4 linked regions of the Thiorhodovibrio winogradskyi genome follow. The protein of the gene in region 1 interacts with the protein of each later gene in a pairwise test. Links are inferred from orthologs where the notes say so. Each region holds a gene or a part of one and is shown in the gene's direction. Other genes may lie near its edges.

Region 1 (8,223 bases):
TTGCCTGAGATACTCTTGTCCTGAATGCGTTTGAGCAAGCCAACCAGGCCCGCCGGACTAACCGGGCTGTCCGCGATATCGAGATCCGATTTGTTCAAGGCCGCCGCCAGGGCGCCTGTGATCCAGTTCGCGGCCAGGCGGGCGTCGCCGCAACCGGCCGCGGTTTGCTCGAAATAATCGGCCATGGCGAGCGAGTTGGTCAGCAGGCTGGCGTCGGCCTCGCTCAGGCCATATTGCTCGGCAAAGCGCGCGCGCATGGCATCCGGCAACTCGGGCAGGTCAGCCGTGGCCCGCGCGATGAAATCGCCATCGATCATGACCGGCAGGAGGTCTGGGTCGGGAAAGTAGCGGTAGTCGTTGGCCTCTTCCTTGGAGCGCATGGAGCGGGTTTCGTCCAGATCGGCATCGTAGAGGCGGGTTTCCTGCACAACGCGGCCGCCATCTTCCAGAATATCGCGCTGGCGTTCGATCTCGAACTCCAGGGCTTTGTGCAGGAACCGAAAGGAGTTGATGTTCTTGATCTCGGCGCGGGTGCCCAGGGTGTCCGAGCCGGCCGGGCGCAGGGAGATGTTGGCATCGACGCGGAAAGAGCCCTCCTGCATGTTGCCGTCGCTAATGCCAATCCAACGCACCAATTGGTGGATTTTGCGCGCGTAGGCCACGGCTTCCTGGGGTGAGCGCAGGTCGGGCTCGGAGACGATCTCAAGCAGCGGGGTGCCGGCGCGATTGAGATCGATGCCGCTCAGGCCGCCCGCGCCGAAATGGTCCTCGTGCACCGACTTACCAGCGTCCTCTTCAAGGTGGGCACGAGTCACACCGATGGTTTTGAGGCCGCCATCCTCGAGCAGGATATCCACCTGGCCGCGTCCGACCACGGGTAACTCGTACTGGCTGATCTGGTAGCCCTTGGGTAGATCGGGATAAAAGTAATTTTTACGCGCGAACACCGAGCACTCTGGCATCTCGGCGCCGATGGCGGTGCCGAAGCGCACCGCATGGCGCACGACTTCAGCATTCAGCACCGGCAGCACGCCGGGCAGGCCAAGGTCGATGGCGCAAGCCTGACGATTGGGTTCGGCACCAAAGGCGGTGCCGGCGCCGGAGAAGATTTTCGAGGCCGTCTTGAGCTGGGTGTGAATCTCAAGGCCAATCACGGTTTCCCAAGGCATGTTCGCTGTCCTTTGTGAAGGGGGAAGCTTGAAGGGTGAAGTGAGGGGGAAAGCGGCTGAAAGAGCCGACCCTCCGCGTTAAGCGACTTCTAACTACTAACTTCTTAACTTCTTAACTTCTCAACTTCTTAACTTCTCAACTTCTTAACTTCTCAACTTCTGCTCCGTCGGCCGCGCCAGATGCCAGTCGCTTGCCTGTTGCAACTGGTGAGCGACATTCAGCAGCCGCGCTTCGGCAAAGTAATTTCCGATGAGTTGCAGACCCACCGGCAGCCCGGCGACGGGCGCGACCGGAACCGACATGCCGGGCAGGCCGGCGAGGTTGGTCGAGATGGTGAAGATGTCGTTGAGGTACATGGCGACCGGATCGGCCGTCTTGGCGCCAAGCGCGAAAGCCGTGGTGGGCGCCGTTGGCCCCAGAATGATATCCACCTCGGCGAAGGCGCGCTGGAAGTCTTCTTTGATTAGCCGGCGAATCTTCTGCGCCTTGAGATAGTAGGCGTCGTAGTAGCCAGCGGAGAGCACATAGGTGCCAATCATGATGCGCCGCTTGACCTCGGTGCCGAAGCCTTCGCCACGGCTGCGTTGGTAGAGATCGTCCAGGTCGATCGGGTCAGCGCAGCGATGGCCGAAGCGCACGCCGTCGAAGCGGGCCAGGTTGGAGGAGCACTCGGCGGGCGCGACCACATAGTAGGCAGGGACCGAGAGCGCGCTATTGGGCAGGCTGATGTCGTGACGCTCGGCGCCAAGCTGGCACAACAGCTCGATCGCCTGCTCGATGACAGCGGCGATGCGGCTGTCGAGTTCCGGGCTTAAAAACTCCCTGGGCACGCCGATACGCAGGCCCCGCGGGCTGTCGTTTAGGTTGGTCGCATAATCGGGCACGGGTTCATCGGCACAGGTCGAGTCATTGGGATCAAAGCCCGCCATGGCTTGCAACACATGCGCGGCATCGGCGGCGCTGCGTGCCAAGACGCCGGCCTGGTCCAGGCTGGAGGCAAAGGCGATCATGCCCCAGCGTGAGCAGCGCCCGTAGGTGGGCTTAATGCCGGTGATACCACAGAAGGCAGCCGGCTGGCGGATGGAGCCGCCGGTGTCGGTTCCGGTGGCCGCCAGGCACAAACCAGCCGCCACCGCCGCCGCCGAGCCGCCGGAGGAGCCGCCCGGCACGCGCGTCGTATCCCAGGGGTTTTTGACCGGGCCATACCAGCTGGTTTCATTCGACGAGCCCATGGCGAACTCGTCCATATTGGTTTTGCCAAGGCTGACGGCTCCGGCCTGATTGAGGCGGCTGACGACAGTGGCATCATAGGGCGCGATGAAATTGTCCAGCATGCGCGAGGCACAGCTGGTCCGCACGCCCTGGGTACAGAAAATGTCCTTGTGGGCAATGGGAATGCCAGTCAGGGGACCGCCCTCGCCACGCGCCAGGCGTTGGTCAGCGGCGTCCGCGGCGGCCAGGGCGGCCTCTGGCGTGACTGTGATGAAGCTGTTCAACGCGCTGTCATGGCGCTCGATCCGGGCGAGATAATCAGCCGTCAGCTCGCGGCTGGAGCACTCGCGACGGCGCAGACGCGCGGCCAGTTCGCCGATGGAAACGCCTTGGGGCTGGTCAAGCATGGTGCTGCAATCCTGATACGGGCCGTCAAAAATGAGTCCTGGCAAGAAAACTGTCTGATGAGAAGGGGCCTGAGAAAAAAGGCCTGATGAGAATGGGTCCGATGGGGAGTGGGTTCGATCAAGCGCCGATTCCAAGACTCATCGCGGATCCTCACCCACGCGGAGGACTCCTCTGGTTACCCAGTTGAGTTATTCGATCACCCGGGGTACTAAATAAAAACCGTCCTCGGTCATGGGAGCGATTTGCTGAAAATACTTGCGCTGATCCGGCTCCGTGATCTGATCGGAACGTAGGCGCTGGGTGAGTTCCAAGGGATGCGCGAGTGGCTCGATAGCCGTGGTGTCGAGCGCGTTCATCTGCTCGACCATGGACAGGATAGCGGTGAGTTCGGACGCGTACTGGTCAATTTCGCTCGCATCCGCGGCGAGTTTGGCAAGATTTGCGATTCGGGCGACGTCGGACGGTTGCATGGTGGCGGTGCAAATTCAGACAGCTGTTTTGAGAACTAGGGCCGCTCACCCTACCAAAACCGGCGCGAGCGCTAACCTTTAGGTATATGCTAACGGAATTCCTAGCACAGAGCACCTGTCGGAACTCCGGCAGAGCAATCCTTGATGGATACCTAGCGGCTCAACCAGCGTGCCCAGTGACAGAATGGCGGGCGCCCGGGACGCATTTCATGCTCATTTGCAATCCTTTCGGCAAGAACTCGCCTATCGCATAATGATCGAAATGCGGATCTGGATCCAGGCGCCGGATTTCGCCGCCTTAACCGAAGCTGTTACCATTGGGTGTCTTGCCGAGCAAGCGCGAGATTGCTAGATTAGTCAGCTTAAATTTTCGGGTCGATCCGATAGACCGTGCCAGCACAAACCGCCAGATATCAGACAGACTGGCGTGCGAGCGGTCTTGGGCACCGACGCTCGGCCTGCACGGCTGCGGCGCGACCTGCCTGGTAGCATGGCCAGGCGGTCAAGCTTGGGATGATGCTTGCCATCATCGTGCCCGCATCGGTCAAGCGGCATCCATTGGCGACCTCGCTGGTGAAACGCCTCGATGCGAGGCGTTTTTCATTTAGGCGCGCCCGCTGCTTTACGTTCGCGCGCGGCTAAGCGAGGCCTGTTCTGCCGGTTTTTAGGAAGGAAAATCGATGGTTTTTAGACGCATTCGGGGCTTGTTCTCCAACGATCTGTCGATCGACCTGGGCACCGCCAACACGCTCATTTATGTCCGTGGCAAAGGGATCGTACTCAACGAACCCTCGGTTGTCGCCATCAGGCAAGATCATGACGGCGGGCGCAAGACGGTGGCCTCCGTTGGCGAGGAAGCCAAGGCCATGCTCGGGCGCACGCCGCAAAATATCACCGCCATCCGTCCGATGAAAGATGGCGTCATTGCCGACTTCACGGTCACCGAGAAAATGCTCCAGTACTTTATCCACAAAGTACATGAGAGCCGCATCATTCGACCGAGTCCGCGGGTACTGGTGTGCGTTCCTTGCGGTTCCACCCAGGTCGAACGGCGCGCCATCAAGGAATCTGCCGCGGGTGCTGGTGCGCGAGAAGTGTATCTGATCGAAGAACCCATGGCTGCAGCCATCGGCGCGGGTTTGCCAGTGTCCGAGGCGCGCGGCTCCATGGTGCTCGATATTGGCGGTGGCACCTCGGAGGTTGGCGTCATCTCGCTCAATGGCATCGTTTATTCGCAGTCGGCGCGCATCGGTGGCGATACCTTCGATGATTCCATTATCAATTATGTGCGGCGCAACTACGGCACCTTCATCGGCGAGGCAACCGCCGAGCGAATCAAGCACACCATCGGCTCCGCCTTTCCCGGCAGCGAGGTGCGCGAGGTCGAAGTCAAGGGCCGCAATCTGGCCGAGGGCATGCCGCGCAGCTTCACACTGAACAGCAACGAGATTCTCGAGGCCCTGCAGGAGCCGCTCTCGGGTATTGTCAGCGCGGTGAAGATCGCACTTGAGCAAACCCCACCAGAACTTGGCTCGGATGTGGCCGAACGCGGCATTGTGGTCACCGGTGGCGGCGCGCTGTTGCGGGACATTGATCGACTCCTGGCCGAGGAGACCGGCCTGCCCGTCATCATCGCCGATGATCCGCTAACCTGCGTGGCCCGTGGTGGTGGCATGGCGCTCGATATGATCGACAAAAGAGGGATTGATTTCTTCGTCGGCGAATAGGCCGGTTGTGAATTGATGCGCATTCATGCCTGCGTCACTCTCCTGATTTAGTTCAGACTTTCTTCTGCAATCCTTGCATGAAGCCTCTGTTCAATCGCGGACCTTCGGCTGCCGTGCGCATGGTTATCGCCGTGGCATTTGCCTTTGCCTTGATCATCGCCGATCTGCACTATCGCCAACTCGACTCTCTGCGCTCAGGGCTTGCCGTCACCGTCTATCCGCTGCATTTTCTGGCAGCTTTGCCTGCGCGCATTGCCCAGAACCTGGAAACCCAGGTGGCGAGCAAAACGCGTTTGCATGCCGAAAACGACCGCCTGCATCGCGAAAATCTGATGCTGCGCGCCCGTCTGCAGCGGTTCGCGTCGCTTGAGTCGGAGAACGAACGCTTGCGCAACCTGCTTGGCTCGGCCTTCAAGGTCGGTGAGCGGGTGCTGATCGCCGAGTTACTGCAGGTTGACTTGGACCCATACCGCCAGCAGGTGTTGGTTGACAAAGGCGCCCTGTCAGGGGTTTTCGTTGGTCAGCCGGTGCTGGATGCCAATGCGGTCATGGGACAGGTGGTGCGTACCAACCCCTTGACCTCCACGGTGTTGCTTATTACCGATGCCAGGCACTCGCTGCCGGTCAAGGTTAATCGCAACGGGCTGAGGTCCATTGCGATCGGCTCCGGATTGGTGGATCAGCTTAATCTACTGCATGTTCCAAAAAAGGCCGATGTGCGAGTGGGCGATCTGTTGGTTACCTCTGGTCTTGGCGGCACCTATCCGCCCGGATATCCCGTCGCGCGGATTACCGAGGTGCGCATTGAGGCTGGACAGCGTTTCGCAACCGTGATCGCGGAGCCAACGGCGCGACTGGATCGCAGTCATGAGGTTTTGTTGGTGTGGTCATTGCCAAAACTCATGGAGGGCGCCATGACCAATTCGGAAAGCGCGGAACCAGCCGCGCTTCGCTCGACCTTGGAGCCCTGAGTTCCGTGCCTGGCCGTACACTTTGGATAATTCTGCTGACCCTGGGTGGTGCTGGGCTTCTCACAGTTGTGCCCATGCCAGACGGAGCCGCCGATTATCGCCCACAATGGGTGGCTTTAACGGTGATTTTTTGGATCACGACCCTGCCAAATCGGATCGGTGTGTTTTGGGCATTTTTCGCCGGCCTGATGCTGGATGTGGTCACCGGGTCTTTGCTGGGGCGACACGCACTAAGCTTTTCGGTTATGGGCTATCTCACCGTTGAACTCGAGCAGCGTATTGCGCTTTTTCGTGCCTGGCAGCAGGCGGTGTCGATCTGGCTGATCCTTACCGTGGAACGGCTGTTGTCGCTCTGGGTGCTGAGCGCCACCAACCAGCCAACGCCTGCGTTGTCCTACTGGACAGCGACCTTTGTCAGCATGCTGCTGTGGCCCTGGTTCGCGATAGTGCTACGAGGGATTGTCCGGCGCTTGGATCTTACTTAAGCCTGACCAAATGGTCGATTCAAGGTTTAAGAATCCACGAGGTGAAACGCGCCTCTTCACCGGCCGGATCGTTCTGGCTGGTGTGTTGGTGATCCTTTGTCTTGCAGCGGTCGTCGCTCGTCTGGTGTATCTGCAGATTTACAATAGCGATCATTATCGCACCCTTTCCGAAGATAACCGGGTGCGTGTCGAGCCTTTGCCGCCGATGCGCGGACTGATTTACGACCGCAATGGCGTGCTGCTTGCGGATAATGTGCCCGCCTATTCGCTGCAGATTATTCCGGGACAGGTTGCGGACCTTGCAGGAACGATCAAGGCTCTGAGCCGGATCATCCCGATCAGCGATCTTGATCGTCAGCGCTTTGATCGCTTGCGCCGGCAACACCGCCGTTTTGACGGAGTGCCGATCCGACTTGACTTGAGCGACACTGAGCGTGCGCGCTTTGCAGTGCAAAGTCATCGCTTTCCAGGAGTGCAGATTCACGCGGAACTGCTGCGTTATTATCCTCACTCGGTCGATACTGCCCATGTGCTCGGTTATGTCGGCCGCATCAACGAGGAGGAGATGCAACGCATTGATACTTCGGCCTATGCAGGCACTAGTCACATCGGCAAGATCGGCCTTGAGAAAGCCTATGAAGACATACTTCACGGAATAGTCGGCTTTCAGCAAGTGGAGGTCAATGCGCGTGGGCGGGTGTTGCGTACCCTCAAGGAGCAATTGCCGACCTCGGGCAAGGATCTGGTGCTCTATCTCGATATTGCCCTGCAGCGCGATGCCATGGCCGTCATGGAAGGACACCGCGGAGCGATTGTGGCCATCGATCCCAATTCCGGTGGTGTGTTGGCCATGGCGAGCGCGCCGGGTTTTGATGCCAATCTCTTTGTTGATGGCATTAGCGTTCAGGACTATGTCGAGCTGCGCGATTCCATCGACAAACCCCTCTATAACCGCGCGGTACGTGGCCAGTATCCGCCGGCATCGACCATCAAGCCCTTCATCGGGCTAGGCGGGTTGGCAACGGGCTCCATTAGTTTCAGCGAAGGCAAATACTGTGGCGGTTACTTCCAGCTCCCGGGGCATGGACATCGCTATCGCTGTTGGCGACGGGGAGGGCATGGCACCCTGAATGTGGAGGATGCCGTGGTGCAATCCTGTGACGTGTATTTTTACCGACTGGCGCACGACATGGGCATCGAACGGGTTGATCGCTTCTTGGCCGATTTCGGTTTCGGATCGAAAACCGGGATTGATTTTGCCGATGAGCTTGGCGGCCTCCTGCCGACGCCAGAGTGGAAAGAAAGAGTGCGCGGTCAACCCTGGTACCCGGGTGAGACGCTGATCATTGGCATCGGACAGGGCGCCTTTTTGGTCACGCCGTTACAGTTGGCCGCGGCCACGGCCGCCATGGCGAATCACGGAACCTACTTTCAACCGCGCATGGCGCAGGCGGTGCGCGATCCTGCCACGGGTTTCTTCCAGCCAACAAAACCGGTCAGCCACCGGATCGCGGTCGACAGCGAGGCTCAGTGGCAGGCGATGGTCGATGCCATGACCCAGGTCGTGGAGGGTCCGCGCGGCACGGCCCGACGCATCCGCAGTCCGTTGATACGCATTGCCGGCAAGACTGGAACCGCGCAGGTGTTCACCATTGGCCAGAACGAGCGCTATAACGAGGCACAGGTGGCCGAGCGTATGCGTGACCACGCACTTTTTATCGCTTTCGCGCCGGTCGAGGCGCCGCAGATCGCGCTTGCGATCATTGTTGAAAACGGTCGC
Region 2 (8,248 bases), 720 kb from region 1 along the record:
CTCATGAAGCATCCGATTCTGTTGTTGGTCTTATGCGTGACGGGTGCCTTGGCTCAGGCGGCCAAGGTCGAATTGGACCCCAGTCATTGGGGTCATCCCGAGGGCGAGAACTGCGTCAGTTGTCACGCCAAGGCCTCGCCTGGACTTGCCGAGCAGTGGCGTGAGAGTGCTCACCAGCGCGCGGGGGTCAACTGTTTGGATTGCCATCAGGCTGACAGTGCCGATGTCGATGCCATCACCCACGAGGGACAGGTCATCGCGACCATCGTTTCACCCAAGGACTGCGGGCGTTGCCATCAGCAGGAGTTCGAGGAACAGGCCGGCTCGGTGCATGCCGAGGCTCACGCCATTATTAGCGAGCGGGTGCCGGCGCTGGCGCACAATCTGACCGGCGCGGCCATGCAGGCTGCTGGCTGCGATCAATGCCATGGTTCGCGTGTGAAGGTGCGTGGCGACGGTAGTCTGGATCCGACGACCTGGCCGAATTCCGGCATCGGGCGCATCAATCCGGATGGTTCCAAGGGCTCCTGTTCCTCCTGCCATGGGCGCCATGCCTTCTCCAAGGCGCAGGCGCGCGAGCCGGATGCCTGCGTGCGCTGCCACTCAGGGCCGGACTCTCCGGACAAAGAGGTCTTCGAGGCATCCAAGCATGGCATGATTTACAAAGCCAATCGCGAGGCGATGAATTTGGATGCCGATACCTGGATTGCCGGACAGGACTACAAGGCCGCGCCCACCTGTGTGACCTGTCACATGGGCGGCGCCGGCAAGATTCCATCCACTCACGATGTGGGCCTGCGCAACGCCTGGAGCCTGAACACCCCGGTTTCAGCGCGGCAATATCTGGTGGTGCTTGAGAGTGGCGAGAAACTCGAACTCCCGGCAGACCAGAAGCCGCCCAAACGTGGTAGCGAGTTGACCAAGGCCGATGGCGGCACTGGCAAGGTCAAGATGGTGGTGGGGCCAGACCGGCGGCGCCAGATTATGAGCATGGTGTGCCTGGAGTGCCACGGCAAGACCTTCACCGCCAGCTTCATGGATCAATTCGATGCGGTGGTGCAGCTTTACAACGGCAAGTTTGGCGAGCCGGCGGCCGCCATTATGAAGGGCCTGTATGAGCAGGGACTACTGACTCCGCTGCCCTTTGACGAGCCGCTGGAATTCATCTATTGGGAGCTGTGGCATGACGAGGGCGCGCGCGCGCGCCATGGCGCTGCCATGATGAGCCCCAATCACGCCTGGTGGGAAGGCATGTATCTGGTCGGGCGGAATTTTTACAGCCGCTTCCTGCCCGAGGCGCGCGCGGTGGCGGGGGGTGCGGCGGCCGAGTTGGTCGACTCGGTGTTGGCGAGGAGCGATCATCATCGCTGGCAGTCCAGTCCTGATGCGGCCAACCCCATCCTTGGCTGGTCACCGCCACCCAGGCTCGAGCCAGACACGAGCGAGCTTGAGGAAAGCGCGGATCCATCAGGTCAGTCACCGCGAGCCGGTGCTGAAGCCCAAGCTGTTGCTCCGATGACGGAGGCGGTGCCAGTCAGCCCAGCCAGCGAGGGTCGTGGTGATGATTAAGCTACGCGCTCCGCTCTTTATCACCCGTCATGTGCTTTTTGCGCTCGTGGCTGGCGGCCTCGGCGGCGTCGTGTTCATGTTCTTTTTGATCGAGTTCGACCACTTCACCAGCTCAAACGAGTTCTGCCTGTCTTGTCATTCCATGACCTACGCGGATGACTTCTACCGGCAATCCGTGCATTACAACTCTCCTTCGGGCGTGCGCGCGAGCTGCGGCGACTGCCATGTGTCAGAGGGTATCATCATGGCGACCTATGACCATGCCGTGGGCACCAAGGATCTCATCAAGCAGCTTTTTGGACCTGACTACGATGACCCGGTCATTAATACCCTGCATTTGCCCGAGGCGGCCTTCGCCGCGCGCGACTGGTTCCGCAAGCGTGACTCAGCCACCTGCAAGCGCTGTCATACTCAGGAGGCCATTCTGGGGACGCGGGCCAACACGGCGGCGATCCACCAGGAGGATGCCCAGGGCAAGACCTGCGTAGACTGCCACATCAATCTGGTGCATCGGCCGGTACCCGAGCGCCAGACCTTCAAGCGCGCCGCCTGGAATAGCATGGTCGAGGAGGAATTCGCGCTTGAACCCGGTGCGGCCGCGGCCTTGCTGGGCGAGCATTGAGGGCACGGGAGCGCATAAGCGCTCCCGTGCTAGTCCATCATTCCAGGGCATGGCTGTCGAACAAAGGCTGCGCAAAAAAATTGTTCGGCACCAGCCGGTGGGTCTGTGGTCAGCGCGGAGCGATCAGTGCTGGCACTCCTCGAGCCGGCGCGAGACGCCCGGAATCATGGCAACAAGAAAAATCCCCGCGAGTACCAGGCTAGCAGTCAGAACAAGAATCAGCGACGCATAGCTGGCCAGTATCACCAGTGGCGTACTCATCGCGATGCCGCCTAACAGGAGCCCGGCAAGCATGAGAGCGCCTGACAGGAGGACGGCTGCGCGCATACTGTTGCAATCGATCATGATCGCGCTCCTAAAAAGCTGTGAGCCGTTAAGTTAGTCTATAAGTATATTCTAATACAGTGGAGCGCTTTTTCAAGTTTTTACCGAGCGGCGGTGGATGGCAGAGGCCGAGGGGCGCGATCAGGTGAAAGCGGCATGGAAGGCAGCCAGGAATCGATCATAGTCGGATTCCGGCAGCGCGTTGATGCCAGCGGCGGCACTGCGCCCTCCGCCGGTGGGGAACTGACGGCAGAGCGCATCGGCGCCATCGGGGCGCTCGAGCGGGGCGCGCACACTGACCAAATAGCCGCCTTGCTCGAGTGCCGTTAGCAGGGCATGGGCGCGCCCTGGAGCTTGCTGGGCCAGTGCATTGCCAAGCACGCCGCTGACTCGGCGCGCCCAAGGCTCGTTTGGCAGCCGCAGCAGGCAGTGGCTTGGGGATTCGTGTTCGGGCGTTAGCGCCCGCGCCAGCGACATGTCCCGCGCGTAGCCGGCGCGCAGTTGGCTGAAAGCCTCATCGGCGGCGATGAACTCGCGCGGGTCGCGATAGGGCTGCAGGCGCCGAAAGAGCGCGTCGGGCGCAAAATGCAGGTCGCTGACCTGTGCCCCATAGCCGTTGTAGTTGAGCAAAATGCCAAGCTCACGCAATGCGTCGGTGTCTTGCTCGGACAGTCCAGCCGCGGTAGCCAGTCGCCGTGCTCTGGCATCGAAATTATCGCCAAAGGTGCCGACCAGCGCCCACGGGAGAAAGTGCCCGTCAAGCGCGGTATTCACCAGCAAACTGGTCCCCTGATCCGGGCAGGGATCGATATGCGCCTCGAGCCGGTCGTGGGTTGGAATTTCTCCGGCATAATGGTGGTCGAACCAGCGCACGGTGGCGCCGGCCGCGAGTACTCGCTCCAGATCCGTGCGGTTTTTATCCAGCGAGATATCGAGTACCGTGAGCCGATCGCCGGGAGCTGGCCGTACCTGCCCGAGCAAGGCTATATCGCGTTTGACGCCAGTGATTAGCTGGCTCGCACGGGGTTCGGCCAGACGCAGTTGCTGCAGGGCGCAGAGCCCGTCCGCATCGCCGTTGAAAAGATCATAATCGCTCATGGCCGCTTTTCCCGTTAGTGATTGCCAAATGGTCCAAGGCAAAAAACCTTGGATTGTCGCGAACCTGAGCGTCCTTGTCACCTCATCTCCTCGACATTTGCGCGCGACAGATGGATTTTCGGGCCACTTCCCGATTAGACTTGTGCGCTTGGATCACACTTTTTTGTTTCCAGGGCGCAAGCCCGCTTCAAGGAGTCAGCATGAGCGTCCAGCAAACCTTATCCATCATTAAGCCTAACGCGGTGGCAAAGAATGCCATCGGAGCCATTTGCGAGCGATTCGAGAAAGCCGGCTTGCGGATTGTCGCCGCTCGCATGTCGCACCTGACCCGCGAGCAGGCCACTGCCTTTTATGCCGTGCATCAAGGCAAGCCTTTTTTTGACGAGCTGGTTGGTTTCATGACCTCGGGTCCGGTGCTGGCCATGGCGCTTGAGGGCGAGGACGCCATCGCCCTTAACCGCGAGATCATGGGCGCCACCAACCCCGCTCAGGCCGCGCCTGGCACCATACGCGCGGACTTCGCCGACTCCTTTACTGAAAATGCGGTGCATGGCTCGGATGCGCCGGATACGGCCGCGACCGAGATTGCCTTTTTCTTCCCCGAAGGGGTTTGCCCGCGTACGCGCTGAGTTGATGGGTCAACCATTCCAGGATTCCTGCTTCATGACCACGGCTCAGTCCATCAATCCGCTAGAGCTTGACATCCACGGTTGCGAGCAGCTTGCCATCGCGCATGGCGGCAAGGCCTTTCATGGTCGCAATCTGTTTAAATGGATGCACAAGCTGGGTGTGCTGGACTTTTCCTGCATGACAGATTTGCCAGCGGCCATGCGCGCATCCCTGGGCCGCCAGTGTCGTTGCGACTTGCCTCGGGTCGCCTTGGAGCAGCCAGCACCCGATGGCACGGTCAAGTGGATACTTGAACTTACCGACGGGCAGCGGGTCGAGACCGTCTTCATTCCTGAAGGCAAGAGACGCACGCTATGTGTCTCATCCCAGGTTGGCTGCGCACTCGACTGTCGGTTCTGCGCGACCGCGCGTCAGGGCTTTAACCGCAATTTGACCCCGGGCGAAATTATCGGCCAGGTCTGGACCGCAACCCGGCGCATCGGTTTGGCGCCAACCAACGTGGTGCTCATGGGCATGGGCGAGCCCTTGGCCAATTTCGACGCCGTGGTGCAAGCCATGGCGGTGATGCGGCATGATTTGGCCTATATGTTGGCCAAGACCCGGGTGACTCTGTCCACCTCCGGAGTGGTCCCCAATATATACCGGCTAAAAGAGGTTGCCGACGTCTCCTTGGCGGTCTCACTGCATGCGCCGAATAACGCGCTGCGGGACCAACTGGTGCCGATCAATCGCAAATACCCGCTCGAGGAACTGGTGTCGGCCTGCAAGGTCTATGCCGGTGCGGATAAGCGCCGACGCATCACCTGGGAGTATGTCATGCTCGATGGCGTCAACGATAGTTTGGCGCACGCCAAGGCACTGATTCGCCTGCTTGAAGGCGTGCCTTCCAAGGTCAATCTCATCCCCTTTAATCCCTTTGCCGGGAGTGGTTTTGCCACCAGCCCGCCCGAGCGGGTCGATGCGTTTCGGCTGCGTCTGATTGGTGCTGGCCTGGTCACCACCACACGCAAGACGCGCGGCGATGGCATTGCCGCGGCGTGCGGCCAGCTTGTGGGGCGAGTCGAAAACCGACGGCGTGCTCTTCCCGTGGTCGGCGCCTTTCTGGCAGCGTCCGTGCTGAGCGCTGGTTGCACGACCATGCTGCCGGGCGGCGACGATGATGGTATCGATGATCATGATCTGCAGGTTGAACTTGGAACCGCAAAGGAAAGCCCCGCGGATCTCTATGTCAACATGGCCTCGGCTTATCTGCAGCGCGGCCAGATCGAGGCCGCGCTGACGCGCGCCAAGCAAGGGGTGCGCGAGGATCGCGGCAGCGCGCGCGCGCGCTATATGCTGGCTATTGTGTATCAGCGCATTGGCGAGCATGCGGAGGCCGAGAAGGAGTTTGGCAAGGCCGTTAAGATCGATCCGAAAAACCCTGATTACCGCAATGCCTGGGGCGTGGTACTGTGCAAGCAACAGCGCTATCAGGATGCGGAAGAACAGTTCCAGCAGGCCCTGAGCAAACCGCTCTACGCCAACCCGGAGGTAGCCCTGGCAAATGCCGCCGACTGCGCGCGGCGTGCGGGCGATGTGGTCGCGGCGGAGCGGTATTGGCGCCAGGCACTCGAGAAAAATCCACGATTCGGTCCGGCGCTACTGAACATGGCCAGCCAGGCCCTCGCCAATGGCGATGCCCAGGGTGCGCGCGGCTATATGAGTCGGTACGTGGCCGCGGGGAATGCGGCCACGGCCAATGCGCTGTTGCTCGCGGTGCGTATTGAGCGGGCGCTGGGCAACGATGCCGCCGCCAAGAAGCTTGAAGGATCCCTGCGACAGCGCTTCCCGGATGCACCCGAAATCATGGAACTTGCTCCCTAAAGACCACGACATTGAGAACCCTCTAGCGGCCTGAACCCATGCACAGCATTGACGAACCGACGCCCGCGCTCCATACCGATACCACTGATCCGTTGCACGATAGCCCCGGACGTCAGCTGCGCGTGGCGCGGGAAAGCAGCGGCCTGACCCTCACGCAGGTGGCGGCCGAGATGCATCTGTCCGTCGGCACCATTGAGGCGCTGGAGGATGATCACTATGACGGTTTGCCAAGCGAAGTCTTTATCATCGGCTATTTGCGCACCTATGCGCGCATCCTCGGACTTAATCCTGTCCCCTTGCTTGATCAATATCGACGCCAGCGGCCAGACGGCCGTTATCCGGCACTGCCCGTCGAGCGCGCGCAGGAAGGGGGGGGGCGGCCGTTTCAAATTCCGCTGATGCCGCTGCTCGGGTTGGTATTGTTGCTGGTGCTTGGCGGAGCGGTCTGGTTCGTGGCAGCACAGCTAGGTGGCGGCGCTTTTGTTGCTGATTTGTTTTCCCCGACGGACGAACAGGATAGCGCGGCTGTCACGCTGAGCGGCAGAGTCGCGCAGCCTGTTCTTCCGCGCCTTGCGGACGAGGCCGAGATGTCGGCATCTCTCAGGACGGAAGGCAGAGAATTGGATGAGGCGATGGTCGACGCGGCTACCGAGGAAGAGAACGCGCAGGCCGATACCTTGGATGCAGTGCCCGCGCCCGAAGAAGCCCCCCTGGAGTCCGGTGCGGAATCCAGTGGGGAAACCGGTGCGGAAACCGGTGCGCAATCTGGTGCGCCATCACGGGCTACAGTGCCCAGCGAGCAGAACCCAGCCAGTCTGATCGTCATTATTGATCGCGATGCGACTGATCCCGCTGCGAGCGAGAATGACGTGGCCGCCGAGAATGGCAATAGCGATGCATCCGCCGCCGCGGAAATCATCATGACCTTTAGCGGACCCTGTTGGGTTGATGTGCGCGATTCCACTGGCGAATACAAACTCTTTGGCGAAATGAACAAAGGCGATCGGCGGGTTCTCGGGGGACGGGGCCCTTACTCCATCATCCTAGGGAATGCGGCAGCTGTCGCGCTAACAGTGGACGGCAAGGAATTCGATGTGGAAGCCGTCGCGCGAGGCAATGTGGCCCGTTTCGAACTTGATCCCGCCACCCGCTGACTCCAGGGTTCCTGATTTCGTCTAGAGGCGAACAGCATTCACATGGTCGAACAGACTCGGGTTGCAATGCCCGCACAAGCACCGGCAAAGCCACCCGCGCAGCTAAAAGCCGTGCGCGGCATGCACGATATTCTTCCGGCGGATAGCGCCCGTTGGCAGTGGCTGGAGGGTTGCGCGCGCGACCTGCTCGCGGGTTACGGGTATCGGGAAATTCGCATGCCCCTGGTCGAGCAGACTGGGCTTTTTCGACGCTCCATCGGCGAAGTGACCGACATCGTCGAGAAGGAAATGTATAGCTTCGAGGATCGCGGCGGCGATCATCTCAGTCTGCGCCCCGAAGGCACCGCGAGCTGCGTGCGCGCGGCCATTGAGCATGGTCTGCTCGGTCAGCCACAGCGGCTGTGGTATGCCGGGCCCATGTTTCGGCGCGAGCGGCCGCAGCGAGGCCGGTATCGGCAATTTCACCAGATTGGCGTTGAGGTCTTCGGGCTGAGCGGCCCGGACATTGATCTCGAGCAGATTCTCCTCACGCGTCGGCTGTGGGAGGCGCTCGGGCTGACGGACCTCCATCTGGAACTCAACAGCCTGGGTGATCCAGCAGACCGTGTCCGTTACCGCGAGGATTTGGTCGCCTATCTCGACCAATATCGCGACGCGCTTGATGAGGATAGCCTGCGCCGTCTTGCGACCAACCCGCTGCGGGTGCTCGACAGCAAGAATCCGCTGCTGCGTGAACTGATTGACGCCGCGCCCAGCCTGCTCGATTACCTAGGCAGCGAGGCGCGTGCGCATTTTGACGCGCTTTGCCGCGGGCTCGAGGGTGCTGGGCTCGAGGTGCGCATCAATCCGCGACTGGTGCGCGGGTTGGATTACTACAACCGCACTGTCTTCGAGTGGGTCACCGATGCCCTGGGTGCTCAGGGGGCTGTTTGCGCCGGGGGGCGCTACGACGGACTGGTCGAGCAACTCGGCGGACGTGCCACGCCCG
Region 3 (4,387 bases), 4.4 Mb from region 1 along the record:
TCAAGACCATTGATCGCGGCGGACGGGTGCGAGAGCGCGATCCAGAGGATTTCAAGGTCGGTTATCGCTCGGTCCAGGGTCCGCCGGGGGAGTGGTTTTTGTCCGCTGAGTTGCGCTTGGCGGTGGGCGACCCGGAGGTCGGCGCCAACTGGATCAAGGAATTGCTAGCACAGCGCGCGGCCACTCAGCCCACCGGCACTGCCAATTGTGGCTCGGTGTTTCGCAATCCGCCGGGCGATCGGGCGGCGCGCCTGATCGACAGCGCCGGTTTGAAAGGCTTCCGTATTGGCGGAGCCCTGGTGTCGGAGAAGCATGCGAATTTCATCATCAATCGCGGCGATGCCAGTGCCGCGGACATTCTCGCGCTCATTGACCATGTGCGGGCGGTCGTCGAGCAACAATATGGCATCCGCCTGGTTCCCGAAGTGCATCGCGTTGGAGGTGGACAGGCATGAAGGCAATTGAAGTCAGCCGTTTCGGCAAGGTCGCGGTCTTGATGGGCGGGCGCTCGGCGGAGCGGGCGATTTCGCTCAAAAGCGGTGCCGCAGTGCTGCGAGCCCTGCGTGAACTCGGCGTGGATGCGGAGGACATCGATCCGGATGAGCGGGTGCTGGAGCGGCTTGATCGCGGTGGTTTTGATCGCGCTTTCATCATCCTGCACGGGCGCGGTGGCGAGGATGGCCAGATTCAGGGCGCCCTGGAAACCCTCGGCGTGCCATACACCGGCTCCGGCGTGCTGGGTTCGGCCATCGGCATGGACAAGGTGCGCACCAAATTGGTCTGGGCCGGTGGCGGCTTGCCAACGGCCGAATTCGTGGTGTTGCGCTCGGAGCAGGATATGGATGCGGCGGCGCGGCTTGGCTTTCCACTGATGATCAAACCGGCGCACGAAGGCTCAAGTCTTGGCATGGCGCGGGCTGATTCGCCGCAAGAGCTGACTGATGCGTATCGGGCTGCCGCCGCCTTCGATGCCGAGGTCATTGCCGAGATCTGGCTGAGCGGGGCCGAGTACACCTGCGCCATTCTCGACGGCGAGGCGCTGCCCATGATTCGCCTCGAAACACCGAACGCTTTTTATGACTTCGAGGCCAAGTATCAGGCCGATACCACCAGCTATCTGTGCCCTTGCGGTCTGACGGCGGAACGCGAAGCCGAATACGGCGCGCTCTGCCTGCGCGCCTTCGAGGCCGTTGGCGCGACCGGCTGGGGTCGGGTGGATTTCATGCTCGATGCCGCGGGTCAGCCGCGCTTGCTTGAGGTCAACACAGTCCCTGGCATGACGGACCATAGCTTGGTGCCCATGGCAGCCGCCGCTCGGGGGATGGATTTTACCGAGTTGGTCGCGCGCATTCTGCGCACCAGCCTGAAACCCAGCCGCTAACCAAAATACTCATGGTCAATCCCGCGGACCCCAAGCACTACAGCCTGATCGCGGCCACTCTCAGGCGCGATGCTCCCAGCCGCCAAATGCGTCTGGGCGTGACCACCGAGACGCTGCTGCTGCGCCTGTTCGTGGCACTGTCGCTGATGATCTCGCTGGCCGCGATCCTGTGGCTGGCGGCGGAGTGGGAGCCGCGCATCTTGCCCATTCGGGTCATCACCGTGGATGGCGAGATGCGCAGCCTTTCGCGTCAGGCACTGCAGGAGCGAGTGGCCAGTCACCTGACCGGCGGCATTCTGTCGCAGGATCTCGGGGCCCTGCGCGAGCGGGTCGAGGCCTTGCCCTGGGTCAAGGGGGCGAGCCTGCGGCGGGTGTGGCCGGATCGGTTGATTCTCGAAGTAAGCGAACATGAGGCGGTGGCCCGCTGGGGTGAAGATGGTTTGGTGACGCGAGAGGGGGTGATTTTCCATCCCCAGGACCGTCGGGTTCCGGCCGGATTGCCGCGTCTGTCGGGTGCGGATGAGCGAGCCGTGGAGGTGGTCGACCGACTGCTGCTGTGGCAGCCGCGCCTCGCCGACCTCGGCCTGTTGATTGACGCGCTTGAGTGCGACCGCCGCGGCGACTGGACACTGGAGCTGCTCGGCGGGCCGGTGCTGCATTTTGGCACCGAGCAACTCGAGCGGCGCCTGACCCGGCTGCTGGCGACTTTTCCGCGCATCGAGGCAGTGGCGGTGCCGGAGCGTATCGATCTGCGCTACAGCAATGGTCTCGCGGTGCTTTGGCAAAGGGGCAGTGGACATAGCGACAGAGAGCCCACCGACAGGGAAAGCGATTTCCATGCCCGGGGAAAGCGCATGGCGGCACTCAACGAACAGCGATAGAGCACAGGTTATGGCAAGACGCAGAGAAAATTTAGTGGTGGGGCTCGACATTGGCACCTCGAAGGTGGCGGCCCTGGTTGGGGAGATCAAAGCCGATGACAGCATCGAGATCGTGGGCCTTGGCTTGCATCCCTCGCGCGGGCTCAAAAAAGGTGTGGTGGTGGACATCGAGTCAACGGTCCAGTCCATTCAGCGCGCGATTGAGGAAGCTGAGTTGATGGCTGGATGCGAGATTCATTCCGTGCATGCGGGCATCTCCGGCAGCCATATTGGCAGCCGCAATTCCGATGGGGTCACCGCGATCAAGGAACATGAAGTCAACCAGGGCGATATTGATCGGGTCATAGACGCCGCGCGCGCGGTGCCCATACCGGCGGATCAGAAAATTCTCCACATCCTGCCGCAGGAGTTCATCATCGACAATCAGGAAGGCATCCGCGAGCCCGTGGGTATGTGTGGTGTACGCTTGGAAGCAAGGGTGCACATCATCACAGGTGCGGTCAGTGCCGCCCAAAATATTGTCAAGTGCATTCGTCGCTGCGGCTTGGAAGTCGATGACCTGGTGCTCGATCAGCTCAGTTCGAGCTATTCAGTGCTGACCGAGGACGAAAAGGAACTCGGTGTCTGCCTTATCGACATGGGTGGCGGCACCACTGACATGGCTGTCTTTACCGATGGCGCCATTCGCCACACAGCCGTGGTGCCCATCGCCGGCGATCAAGTGACCAACGACATCGCGGTGGCGCTGCGCACGCCCATTCATCACGCCGAATCCATCAAGATCAGCCACGGCTGTGCTCAATGCGATGCCGCTAGCAAGGAGAGTATCGAGGTGCCAAGTATCGGTGACCGGCCCGCGCGCCAGCTTTCCCATCACACTCTGGCCAATGTGGTTGAGCCGCGCTACGAAGAATTGCTCGGCCTGCTTCAGGGAGAGCTGCGCCGCAGCGGCTTCGAGGACATGGTCCCGGGCGGCGTGGTGCTGACCGGCGGCAGCGCCAAGATGCAGGGGCTGGTGGAATTGGCCGAGGATGTGTTTCGCATGCCGGTGCGCATTGGTGTCCCCCAGTATTTCACCGGGCTTGAGGACCGCATGCGCGACCCTGTCTACGCCAGTGGCGTTGGGCTGCTCATCTACGCCAAGCAGCACAGATTCGAGGCCCATCCCGAGTATCGCGAGACGCGGGGGATCGGTGCTGCCTGGCATAAATTCCGCTCATGGCTGAGCGGCGATCTCTAGTATTGATCGCTATCACGGCGGTCGTTTCAGGACATGACAGCTTCCATCCCTATTACATGACCAGAAATCAGGAGAACTGCAATGACTTTTGAACTGATAGATGCCCAGACCCAAACTGCCGTGATTCGCGTGATCGGTATTGGCGGCGGAGGCGGGAATGCCGTCAATCACATGGTGGCTTCGGATATCGAAGGAGTGGAGTTTATCTGCGCCAACACCGATGCGCAGGCACTCGAAAGCTCCAATGTCAAAACCATTTTGCAGCTTGGCAACGACATCACCAAGGGCCTGGGCGCTGGTGCCGATCCACAGGTCGGGCGCACCGCGGCAGAGGAAGACCGTGAACGCATTAAGGACGCTCTCGAAGGGGCCGACATGGTGTTTATCACCGCGGGCATGGGTGGAGGCACAGGCACTGGAGCTGCTCCCGTGGTCGCACAGATCGCGCGCGAGCTTGGAATACTCACCGTTGCCGTGGTCACCAAACCTTTTCCTTTCGAAGGTGGTAAAAGGCGCAAGGTGGCGGACGCGGGTATCGAGGAGCTGGCCAAATCAGTCGATTCCCTGATCACCATACCCAACGAGAAACTACTGGCTGTGCTCGGTAAGGACATGAGCCTGCTTGACGCCTTCAGTGCCGCGAATGATGTGTTGCGCAACGCCACTCAGGGCATCGCCGAGCTAATCACGCGCCCTGGTCTGATTAACGTCGACTTTGCCGATGTCAAGACGGTGATGTCGGAAATGGGCGTGGCCATGATGGGCACGGGGGCGGCAAGTGGTGACGAGCGTGCGCGCGAAGCCGCGGAAGCCGCCATCAACAGCCCCCTGCTCGAGGATATCGATCTGTCCGGCGCGCGCGGCATTCTGGTCAATATTACAGCC
Region 4 (8,175 bases), 4.4 Mb from region 1 along the record:
CTGGTGCTCGATCAGCTCAGTTCGAGCTATTCAGTGCTGACCGAGGACGAAAAGGAACTCGGTGTCTGCCTTATCGACATGGGTGGCGGCACCACTGACATGGCTGTCTTTACCGATGGCGCCATTCGCCACACAGCCGTGGTGCCCATCGCCGGCGATCAAGTGACCAACGACATCGCGGTGGCGCTGCGCACGCCCATTCATCACGCCGAATCCATCAAGATCAGCCACGGCTGTGCTCAATGCGATGCCGCTAGCAAGGAGAGTATCGAGGTGCCAAGTATCGGTGACCGGCCCGCGCGCCAGCTTTCCCATCACACTCTGGCCAATGTGGTTGAGCCGCGCTACGAAGAATTGCTCGGCCTGCTTCAGGGAGAGCTGCGCCGCAGCGGCTTCGAGGACATGGTCCCGGGCGGCGTGGTGCTGACCGGCGGCAGCGCCAAGATGCAGGGGCTGGTGGAATTGGCCGAGGATGTGTTTCGCATGCCGGTGCGCATTGGTGTCCCCCAGTATTTCACCGGGCTTGAGGACCGCATGCGCGACCCTGTCTACGCCAGTGGCGTTGGGCTGCTCATCTACGCCAAGCAGCACAGATTCGAGGCCCATCCCGAGTATCGCGAGACGCGGGGGATCGGTGCTGCCTGGCATAAATTCCGCTCATGGCTGAGCGGCGATCTCTAGTATTGATCGCTATCACGGCGGTCGTTTCAGGACATGACAGCTTCCATCCCTATTACATGACCAGAAATCAGGAGAACTGCAATGACTTTTGAACTGATAGATGCCCAGACCCAAACTGCCGTGATTCGCGTGATCGGTATTGGCGGCGGAGGCGGGAATGCCGTCAATCACATGGTGGCTTCGGATATCGAAGGAGTGGAGTTTATCTGCGCCAACACCGATGCGCAGGCACTCGAAAGCTCCAATGTCAAAACCATTTTGCAGCTTGGCAACGACATCACCAAGGGCCTGGGCGCTGGTGCCGATCCACAGGTCGGGCGCACCGCGGCAGAGGAAGACCGTGAACGCATTAAGGACGCTCTCGAAGGGGCCGACATGGTGTTTATCACCGCGGGCATGGGTGGAGGCACAGGCACTGGAGCTGCTCCCGTGGTCGCACAGATCGCGCGCGAGCTTGGAATACTCACCGTTGCCGTGGTCACCAAACCTTTTCCTTTCGAAGGTGGTAAAAGGCGCAAGGTGGCGGACGCGGGTATCGAGGAGCTGGCCAAATCAGTCGATTCCCTGATCACCATACCCAACGAGAAACTACTGGCTGTGCTCGGTAAGGACATGAGCCTGCTTGACGCCTTCAGTGCCGCGAATGATGTGTTGCGCAACGCCACTCAGGGCATCGCCGAGCTAATCACGCGCCCTGGTCTGATTAACGTCGACTTTGCCGATGTCAAGACGGTGATGTCGGAAATGGGCGTGGCCATGATGGGCACGGGGGCGGCAAGTGGTGACGAGCGTGCGCGCGAAGCCGCGGAAGCCGCCATCAACAGCCCCCTGCTCGAGGATATCGATCTGTCCGGCGCGCGCGGCATTCTGGTCAATATTACAGCCGGCAGCTCTTTGACCATCGGTGAATTCACCGAGGTTGGCGATACCGTGCGGGATTTCGCGGACGATGACGCCACTGTCGTGGTTGGCACCGTCATTGACACCAGTATGGACAAGGAAATGCGCGTCACCGTGGTCGCCACCGGGCTTGGTGCTCGCGCCGCCGCGCAGGCTGAACAGCCAAAGATGCGTCTGGTGTCCAACGAACCTGACCGCGGCATGGCACCGGATTACCGGGACATGGACCAACCGGCTTACATTCGCAACAAGCGTGCGGCGGCCAACGCTGCCGCTGCCGAAGGAGGGTCGGCGGCGGCCGATCTGGATTATCTCGACATCCCGGCCTTCCTGCGCCGACAGGCGGATTGAATCCCATGCATCGGATTGAGCAAAGGGAGGCATTGCCGACGCGGCATCGTCAATGATGTCGCGCCGCACCCTTTGACCGAGGCGCCGAGTCCAAAGGATCCTGGACGCTCAAACTACCGTTATGCTTGAGGGTAAGGGCCTAGAACGCCTGAAAAACTAGTAAGGCGTTGTTTTTGCATTGGTGTAGAGAGCGGCTCGAATCCGCGAAACTTGGTCGTTGGCGACAAGGTTCGGTTTTTTCATAAAAGGTTGGATTCGGGTGCTTGATTCTAATTCGGGAAAACCCTAATATGGCGACCAAAGGCAGATAACGCTGGCGCGGATTCTGACCACTGACTTCCAAGGTGCCGTGCCATTTCAAGCATCCGCCGGCCGCACAGGCGCGAATGAGTCGATGATGTTGCCTTGATGAGTTAACAGACGCTGGCCGGAGGAGTCGAAATCCTCCGGTCCCCAGGACGAGACTGACGCCGATGGCCGCGATATGAGCGCCCAGATCGAACGCAGCTCGAGTTAAGAGCAAGCAAGTGGCGACGCCGCAGGGACCGCCGCGGTGAACGGAGAGCTTTATCAATGATCCGGCAGCGAACACTCAAGAATGTCATCAGAGCAACTGGTGTCGGATTGCACACCGGCGAAAAAGTGTACCTCACTCTGTCGCCTGCTGCACCTGATACAGGTATCGTTTTTATCCGGGACGATCTCAACGAGCCTTTCGAAATCAAGGCGTGTCCGGCGAATGTTGGAGATACGCGGTTGTCTACAACATTGATGCGCGACGGTGTACGCATTTCGACTGTCGAGCATTTACTCTCTGCCTTTGCTGGACTTGGAATCGATAACGCCTATGTCCGGGTCAGTGCCCCTGAGGTGCCCATCATGGACGGCAGCGCAGCCCCCTTTGTCTTCTTGATTCAATCCGCTGGCATTGAGGAGCAATCACGGCCGAAGCGTTTTATTCGAATTAAGCGTCGTATTCGGGTCGAGGACGGCGATAAGTTTGCCCAGTTCGACCCCTTTGACGGTTTCAAGGTATCTTTCGTGATTGACTTTGATCATCCCGCTTTTTCGTCTCGCGAACAGTCGGCTTGTATCAATTTCTCAACCACCTCCTTTGTCAAAGAGATCAGCCGTGCACGCACTTTTGGTTTCTTGCGCGATATCGAAGCTTTGCGTCAACAGAATCTGGCTCTTGGTGGCACCATGGATAACGCTGTCGTGGTCGATGATTACCGGGTACTGAACGAAGAAGGTCTGAGGTATGGCAATGAATTCGTCAAACACAAAATCCTTGATGCCATAGGTGATCTCTATCTGCTAGGCTACTCACTGATTGGCGCCTTTCATGGTTATAAGTCAGGTCATGCCATCAACAATCAGTTGCTGCGTGCCTTGTTAGCCAATGAAGAAGCCTGGGAAGAAGTGACCTTTGGCGACCCGAAAAAAGCGCCGATTAGCTACGCTCATCCGGTTCCCGTGGCATAATTTCTAGTTAATTCTGGATTTGGTTTATTCTAGCGCGTGTTGGCCGTGATGGTGTGCTATACGCTCAAAGCAGGCTGCAATGCGCTCATCTGATATCGCACTTGCCGCCTGCTTTAAGTGTGATGCAGCGATCGCCGAGAGGCGCCCTTTGGGGTTGCCTGTCACGCCGTGCTTCTGGTCATGATCTCCAGAACCATCAAGATCAAGGGTGGTGTGGGAGTCGGCATGCCTGTGTCCTTGCGGTCCATTGCCAACAAATAGGGGGGGGGACACGCGGACCTGGCATTGTTTCAGGGTGAGTCCCTGCTCTGATAACACATTAAGTATCTGATGTGTAAACAGCCTGAGCTTTGCCGCCCAGACGGGCGAGTCTGCAAACAACTGCAGGCAATCACCATCAGTGCTCGCCTGGGAGCAATGTCGGCGGACACCCTCGGGCAGCAGGGGTTTGATGGTGCGAAGCAACTGCTCACGCTGCTTGAGTTCGCGCAGAACCGAGGCAAGGGCTGTTTCGCGATCAGGACCCGCTAGCTTTGCGGTGGGGCGGAGTTTTTTTAACATGCTGAATTTATTGATGCCGGGATTAGCTGATACCGGAAATGCTTGATTACGGCTTGGCGATGGAGATGACAGACGGCGCTCGAGACCTTTAACCCGATTGACCGATGGCCGGGATACCAGTGTCGCGCGCAAAGCGCGTGGCCTCCCTCCGAGAGTAATGGTGCGACGGCCTTCTTGTTAGGTATTCCTGTCAATGTAGTGACCGTCGCTGCTCGATGCAATCAGCCAAGCCCCCCATTCGAAAATTCGCCCAACAAGAACTGTATTTAGGAGTCATTATGCATCGACGTCAGGTGTTTGCCGCCGAGCAAGGGTTCAGCTCCGTAATTTTGCTGATCATTATGATGGTTGGCCTGATGGCCGGTGGCTTCGGCTATTGGCTGGGGAAATATCGCCTCAACGATGCTTCCCCGATCAGCGGTCAGCTTGCGCTAACCCGCGATCTTGAAGACGCCAAGCTTGAGCTTGAGCAGAAACGACGCCAGATCCAGGCGCATATTGACACTATCGCGGTCCGCGTTGCCGAGATGCAGGCAGAGGTTCTCCGTATGAACGCGCTGGGGCAGCGATTGGTGAAGATGGCTGGCTTGAACAGCGACGAGTTCGACTTCGAGAATCCAGCCGGCGCCGGCGGTCCGGATCGCTACAAGGATCAGTCCAACAGAATCAACGAAGTCGCGCAGGATCTTGCGAAAGTGCTGGCCGCGCTCGATGATCGAAAGCGCAAGCTTGGACTCCTTGAGACGTTCATCATGGAACGTGACCTGACCAAGCACACCAAGCCAGAAGGTTGGCCTCTGCGTTCTGGCGGGATAGTGACCTCGGAATTTGGCTACCGTCGCCACCCGATTACCGGCCGCCGCAGCATGCATCAGGGTATTGATATATCAGGCAAAACTGGTACCGCAATTCTGGCCATGGCAGACGGCTTGGTGGTCTTCGCTGGGCGCAAGAACGGTTACGGTAACATTGTTGAGGTTCGCCACGGCAACGGGCTTGAAACCTGGTATGCCCACAATCAAACCAACTTGGTCAGGGAAGGAGATCTGGTTCGGCGGGGGCAGGAAATCGCCACTCTGGGCTCCACCGGTCGCTCCACTGGGCCCCATGTTCACTTCGAAGTGCGCAAGAATGGCACGCCCATCAATCCGAGAACCTACTTGAGTCCACGTGGCACAGCCCGTATCGCGCGTCTTTGACACTCGCCTAGAATGCGCGGTTCTGGAGCGCGGGTGCGACCTAAGCGCTATACTGGCGCCCTTTTTCGCGCTTCCGTTGAGAGCCACTCATGGGGATGAACCTTTTCAAGAAACTGTTCGGTAGTCGTAATGACCGCTTGGTCAAACGACTGCTGAAAACGGCCGAGCAGGTCACCGCGCTCGAGCCACAACTAGCCGCCTTGCCGGATGATGCCCTGCGCGGCAAAACCGCGGAGTTCCGCGAACGACTGGAGCAGGGCGCCAAGCTAGATGACCTGCTGGCCGAGACCTTCGCCCTGGTGCGCGAGGCCGGTAAGCGGGTGCTTGGCATGCGCCACTTCGACGTTCAGTTGGTGGGTGGCATGGTGCTGCACTCAGGCAAGATCGCCGAGATGCGCACCGGCGAGGGCAAGACCCTGGTCGCCACCCTGGCGGCTTATCTCAATGCCTTGCCTGGCAAGGGCGTGCATGTGGTGACGGTGAATGATTATCTCGCCCGCCGCGACGCGGCCTGGATGGGGCAGGTTTATCACTTCCTCGGGCTCTCGGTGGGGGTGGTGAATTCTTCCGGTGGTCTTGGCCCGGATTCCGCTTCCTATCTCTACGATCCAGAGTTCGAACCGGCTGCTGGTGGCAGCGGCTATCGCCATTTGCGCCCCGTCACCCGGCGCGAGACCTACCATGCCGACATTACCTACGGCACCAATAACGAGTTCGGTTTCGACTACCTGCGCGACAACATGGCCTTCACCCCGGAGCAGCGGGTGCAGCGCGATCCTTTCTATGCCATTGTCGACGAGGTTGACTCCATCCTGATCGACGAGGCGCGCACGCCGCTCATTATCTCAGGTCCATCGGAGGGCAATAGCGATCTATATTTGCAGATCGACCAGATCGTACCCAAGCTCGAGCGCCAGGAACCCATCACCAACGAGGAAGGCCAGCCGGACTTTGGTCCTGGTGATTACTCAGTCGATGAGAAGGCGCGTCAAGTCTATTTGAGCGAGGACGGTCACGAGAAGGTCGAGGACATGCTGACCGAGCTTGGCCTGCTCGGCGAGGGCGAGAGCCTCTATGATGCCTCCAATATCGTTCTGATGCATCATGTGTATGCTGCTCTGCGTGCGCATGCGCTGTTCCAGAAAAATGTCGACTACATCGTCCGCGATGGGCAGATCATCATAGTCGATGAGTTTACCGGTCGCACCATGCCAGGGCGGCGTTGGTCCGAGGGGCTGCACCAGGCAGTCGAGGCCAAGGAACGGGTGGCCATCCAGCAGGAAAACCAGACGCTCGCCTCCATTACCTTTCAGAATCTATTCCGTCTCTATCCCAAGCTTGCGGGCATGACCGGCACGGCGGACACCGAGGCTTTCGAGTTCCAGCAGATCTATGGGCTCGAGGTCGTCGTGATTCCAACCAATGTGCCCATGATCCGCGCCGATCACGGCGATCTGGTCTATCTATCCCAGGATGAGAAGTACAAGGCCATCATCGAGGACATCAAGGACTGTGTCGCGCGCGGTCAGCCGGTGCTGGTCGGCACCGCGTCCATCGAGACCTCCGAACTGGTCGATAAACTGCTGAGCGCCGAGAAGATTCCGCACGAGGTGCTGAATGCCAAGCAGCACGAGCGCGAGGCGGGCATAGTGGCGCGCGCCGGCGAGCCGGGCGCGGTCACCATCGCCACCAATATGGCTGGTCGCGGCACCGACATCGTGCTGGGCGGCAATCTCGAGGCCGAGCTGGAAAATGCCGAGGATCCCGTCGAGCGAGAGCGCATCAAGACTGACTGGAAAGCCCGTCACCAGCAGGTCATCGACGCCGGCGGACTGCATGTGATTGGCACCGAGCGGCACGAGTCGCGCCGCATCGACAATCAGTTGCGCGGGCGCTCCGGCCGCCAGGGTGATCCCGGCTCCAGCCGCTTTTATCTGTCCTTGCGCGATAACTTGATGCGCATTTTCGCCTCCGACCGAGTCGCGAACATGATGCAGAAGCTCGGTATGCAGGAAGGCGAGGCAATCGAGCATCCCTGGGTGAGCAAAGCGATTGAAAACGCCCAGCGCAAGGTCGAGGGACGCAACTTCGATATCCGCAAGCAGTTGCTCGACTACGACGACGTCGCCAACGATCAGCGTAAGGTCATTTATCGGCAGCGCCGCGAGCTGATGGACGCGACCGAGGTCTCCGAGACCATTGAGGCGATGCGCCAGGACGTCCTCGGTCGCTTGATCGATCAGCATATTCCTAGACACAGTCTGGAAGAGCAATGGGACGTGCCGGGTCTGACCCAGGCGTTGGTCGATGAATTTGGCGGCGACTGGCCCATTCAACAATGGTTGGATCGAGACGATGAGCTGCATGAGGAGAGCCTGCGCCAGCGTATCGATGATGAACTCGCGCGCCGGTATCGCGACAAGAAAGACCAGGTAGGGGAAGAGAATTTCCGTCAGGTTGAAAAGGCTGTCATGCTGCAGACACTGGACACCCAGTGGAAGGAACATTTGGCGCAGATGGACTACCTGCGCCAGGGTATCCATCTGCGTGGCTATGCGCAGAAGAATCCCAAGCAGGAGTACAAGCGCGAGGCCTTCCAGATGTTCTCGGCGCTGCTTGATAGCATCAAGCAGGACGTGATTCGCACCCTCGCGCGCATGCAGGTGCAAATGCCGCCCGAGCTGTCCAGTCTGGCCGAGCGTCAGTTCGACCGAGAACGCGCTTTCGAGTTCAAGCACGAAAGTTTTGGTGGTTTGGGATCGGGCCCAGTATCCGGAGCAGAATCTGAAACAGCGTCTGGGGCAGCGGGCGAACCCGAGCTAGCACGGGAGACTGGTGGCGGGACAGAATCCGCCAGCGATCAGCAGCCCTTCGTGCGCGCCGGGCGCAAAATCGGCCGCAACGAGCCCTGTCCATGCGGTTCGGGCAAAAAGTACAAGCAATGCCACGGCAAGCTCGGCTGAGCGGCTGTGATCTTGGATTTCGGACCTGGCCGTCA

What was found.
Region 2: the proteins of Thiowin_RS24965 (region 1) and Thiowin_RS21720 interact in binary tests that used the Escherichia coli proteins (3 or more experiments, as listed by UniProt). The link is inferred for Thiorhodovibrio winogradskyi from one-to-one orthologs.
Region 3: the proteins of Thiowin_RS24965 (region 1) and ftsA interact in binary tests that used the Escherichia coli proteins (3 or more experiments, as listed by UniProt). The link is inferred for Thiorhodovibrio winogradskyi from one-to-one orthologs.
Region 4: the proteins of Thiowin_RS24965 (region 1) and ftsZ interact in binary tests that used the Escherichia coli proteins (3 or more experiments, as listed by UniProt). The link is inferred for Thiorhodovibrio winogradskyi from one-to-one orthologs.

Annotation. Positions count from the first base shown.
Region 1 is NZ_CP121472.1:5,437,142-5,445,364, reverse strand. Bases 3,069-5,963 are described here. They hold Thiowin_RS24965 (rod shape-determining protein), read left to right. Parts: upstream 3,069-3,940; coding sequence 3,941-4,987; downstream 4,988-5,963. Other genes in these bases: mreC (rod shape-determining protein MreC), read left to right, coding at 5,065-5,958; gatC (Asp-tRNA(Asn)/Glu-tRNA(Gln) amidotransferase subunit GatC), read right to left, coding at 3,069-3,260. In the rest of the region: Asp-tRNA(Asn)/Glu-tRNA(Gln) amidotransferase subunit GatB, read right to left, coding at 1-1,169; Asp-tRNA(Asn)/Glu-tRNA(Gln) amidotransferase subunit GatA, read right to left, coding at 1,314-2,789; more of gatC, read right to left, coding at 2,979-3,068; rod shape-determining protein MreD, read left to right, coding at 6,033-6,443; mrdA (penicillin-binding protein 2), read left to right, coding at 6,454-8,223. UniProt on the Escherichia coli protein: Forms membrane-associated dynamic filaments that are essential for cell shape determination. Acts by regulating cell wall synthesis and cell elongation, and thus cell shape.
Region 2 is NZ_CP121472.1:4,720,370-4,728,617, reverse strand. The notes cover bases 5,283-8,202. They hold Thiowin_RS21720 (RodZ domain-containing protein), read left to right. Parts: upstream 5,283-6,144; coding sequence 6,145-7,260; downstream 7,261-8,202. Other genes in these bases: hisS (histidine--tRNA ligase), read left to right, coding at 7,303-8,202; pilW (type IV pilus biogenesis/stability protein PilW), read left to right, coding at 5,381-6,106. Also shown: Thiowin_RS21755 (multiheme c-type cytochrome), read left to right, coding at 4-1,569; Thiowin_RS21750 (cytochrome c3 family protein), read left to right, coding at 1,562-2,191; Thiowin_RS21745 (hypothetical protein), read right to left, coding at 2,315-2,536; Thiowin_RS21740 (acetyltransferase), read right to left, coding at 2,657-3,613; ndk (nucleoside-diphosphate kinase), read left to right, coding at 3,814-4,242; more of hisS, read left to right, coding at 8,203-8,248.
Region 3 is NZ_CP121472.1:1,083,901-1,088,287, forward strand. Bases 1,585-4,387 are described here. They hold ftsA (cell division protein FtsA), read left to right. Parts: upstream 1,585-2,272; coding sequence 2,273-3,502; downstream 3,503-4,387. Other genes in these bases: Thiowin_RS04820 (cell division protein FtsQ/DivIB), read left to right, coding at 1,585-2,262; ftsZ (cell division protein FtsZ), read left to right, coding at 3,584-4,387. Also shown: murB (UDP-N-acetylmuramate dehydrogenase), read left to right, coding at 1-455; Thiowin_RS04815 (D-alanine--D-alanine ligase), read left to right, coding at 452-1,381; more of Thiowin_RS04820, read left to right, coding at 1,393-1,584. UniProt on the Escherichia coli protein: Essential cell division protein that assists in the assembly of the Z ring. May serve as the principal membrane anchor for the Z ring.
Region 4 is NZ_CP121472.1:1,086,722-1,094,896, forward strand. Bases 1-2,847 are described here. They hold ftsZ (cell division protein FtsZ), read left to right. Parts: upstream 1-762; coding sequence 763-1,932; downstream 1,933-2,847. Other genes in these bases: ftsA (cell division protein FtsA), read left to right, coding at 1-681; lpxC (UDP-3-O-acyl-N-acetylglucosamine deacetylase), read left to right, coding at 2,506-2,847. Outside these bases: more of lpxC, read left to right, coding at 2,848-3,417; Thiowin_RS04840 (DciA family protein), read right to left, coding at 3,442-4,110; Thiowin_RS04845 (M23 family metallopeptidase), read left to right, coding at 4,194-5,177; preprotein translocase subunit SecA, read left to right, coding at 5,267-8,140. UniProt on the Escherichia coli protein: Essential cell division protein that forms a contractile ring structure (Z ring) at the future cell division site. The regulation of the ring assembly controls the timing and the location of cell division.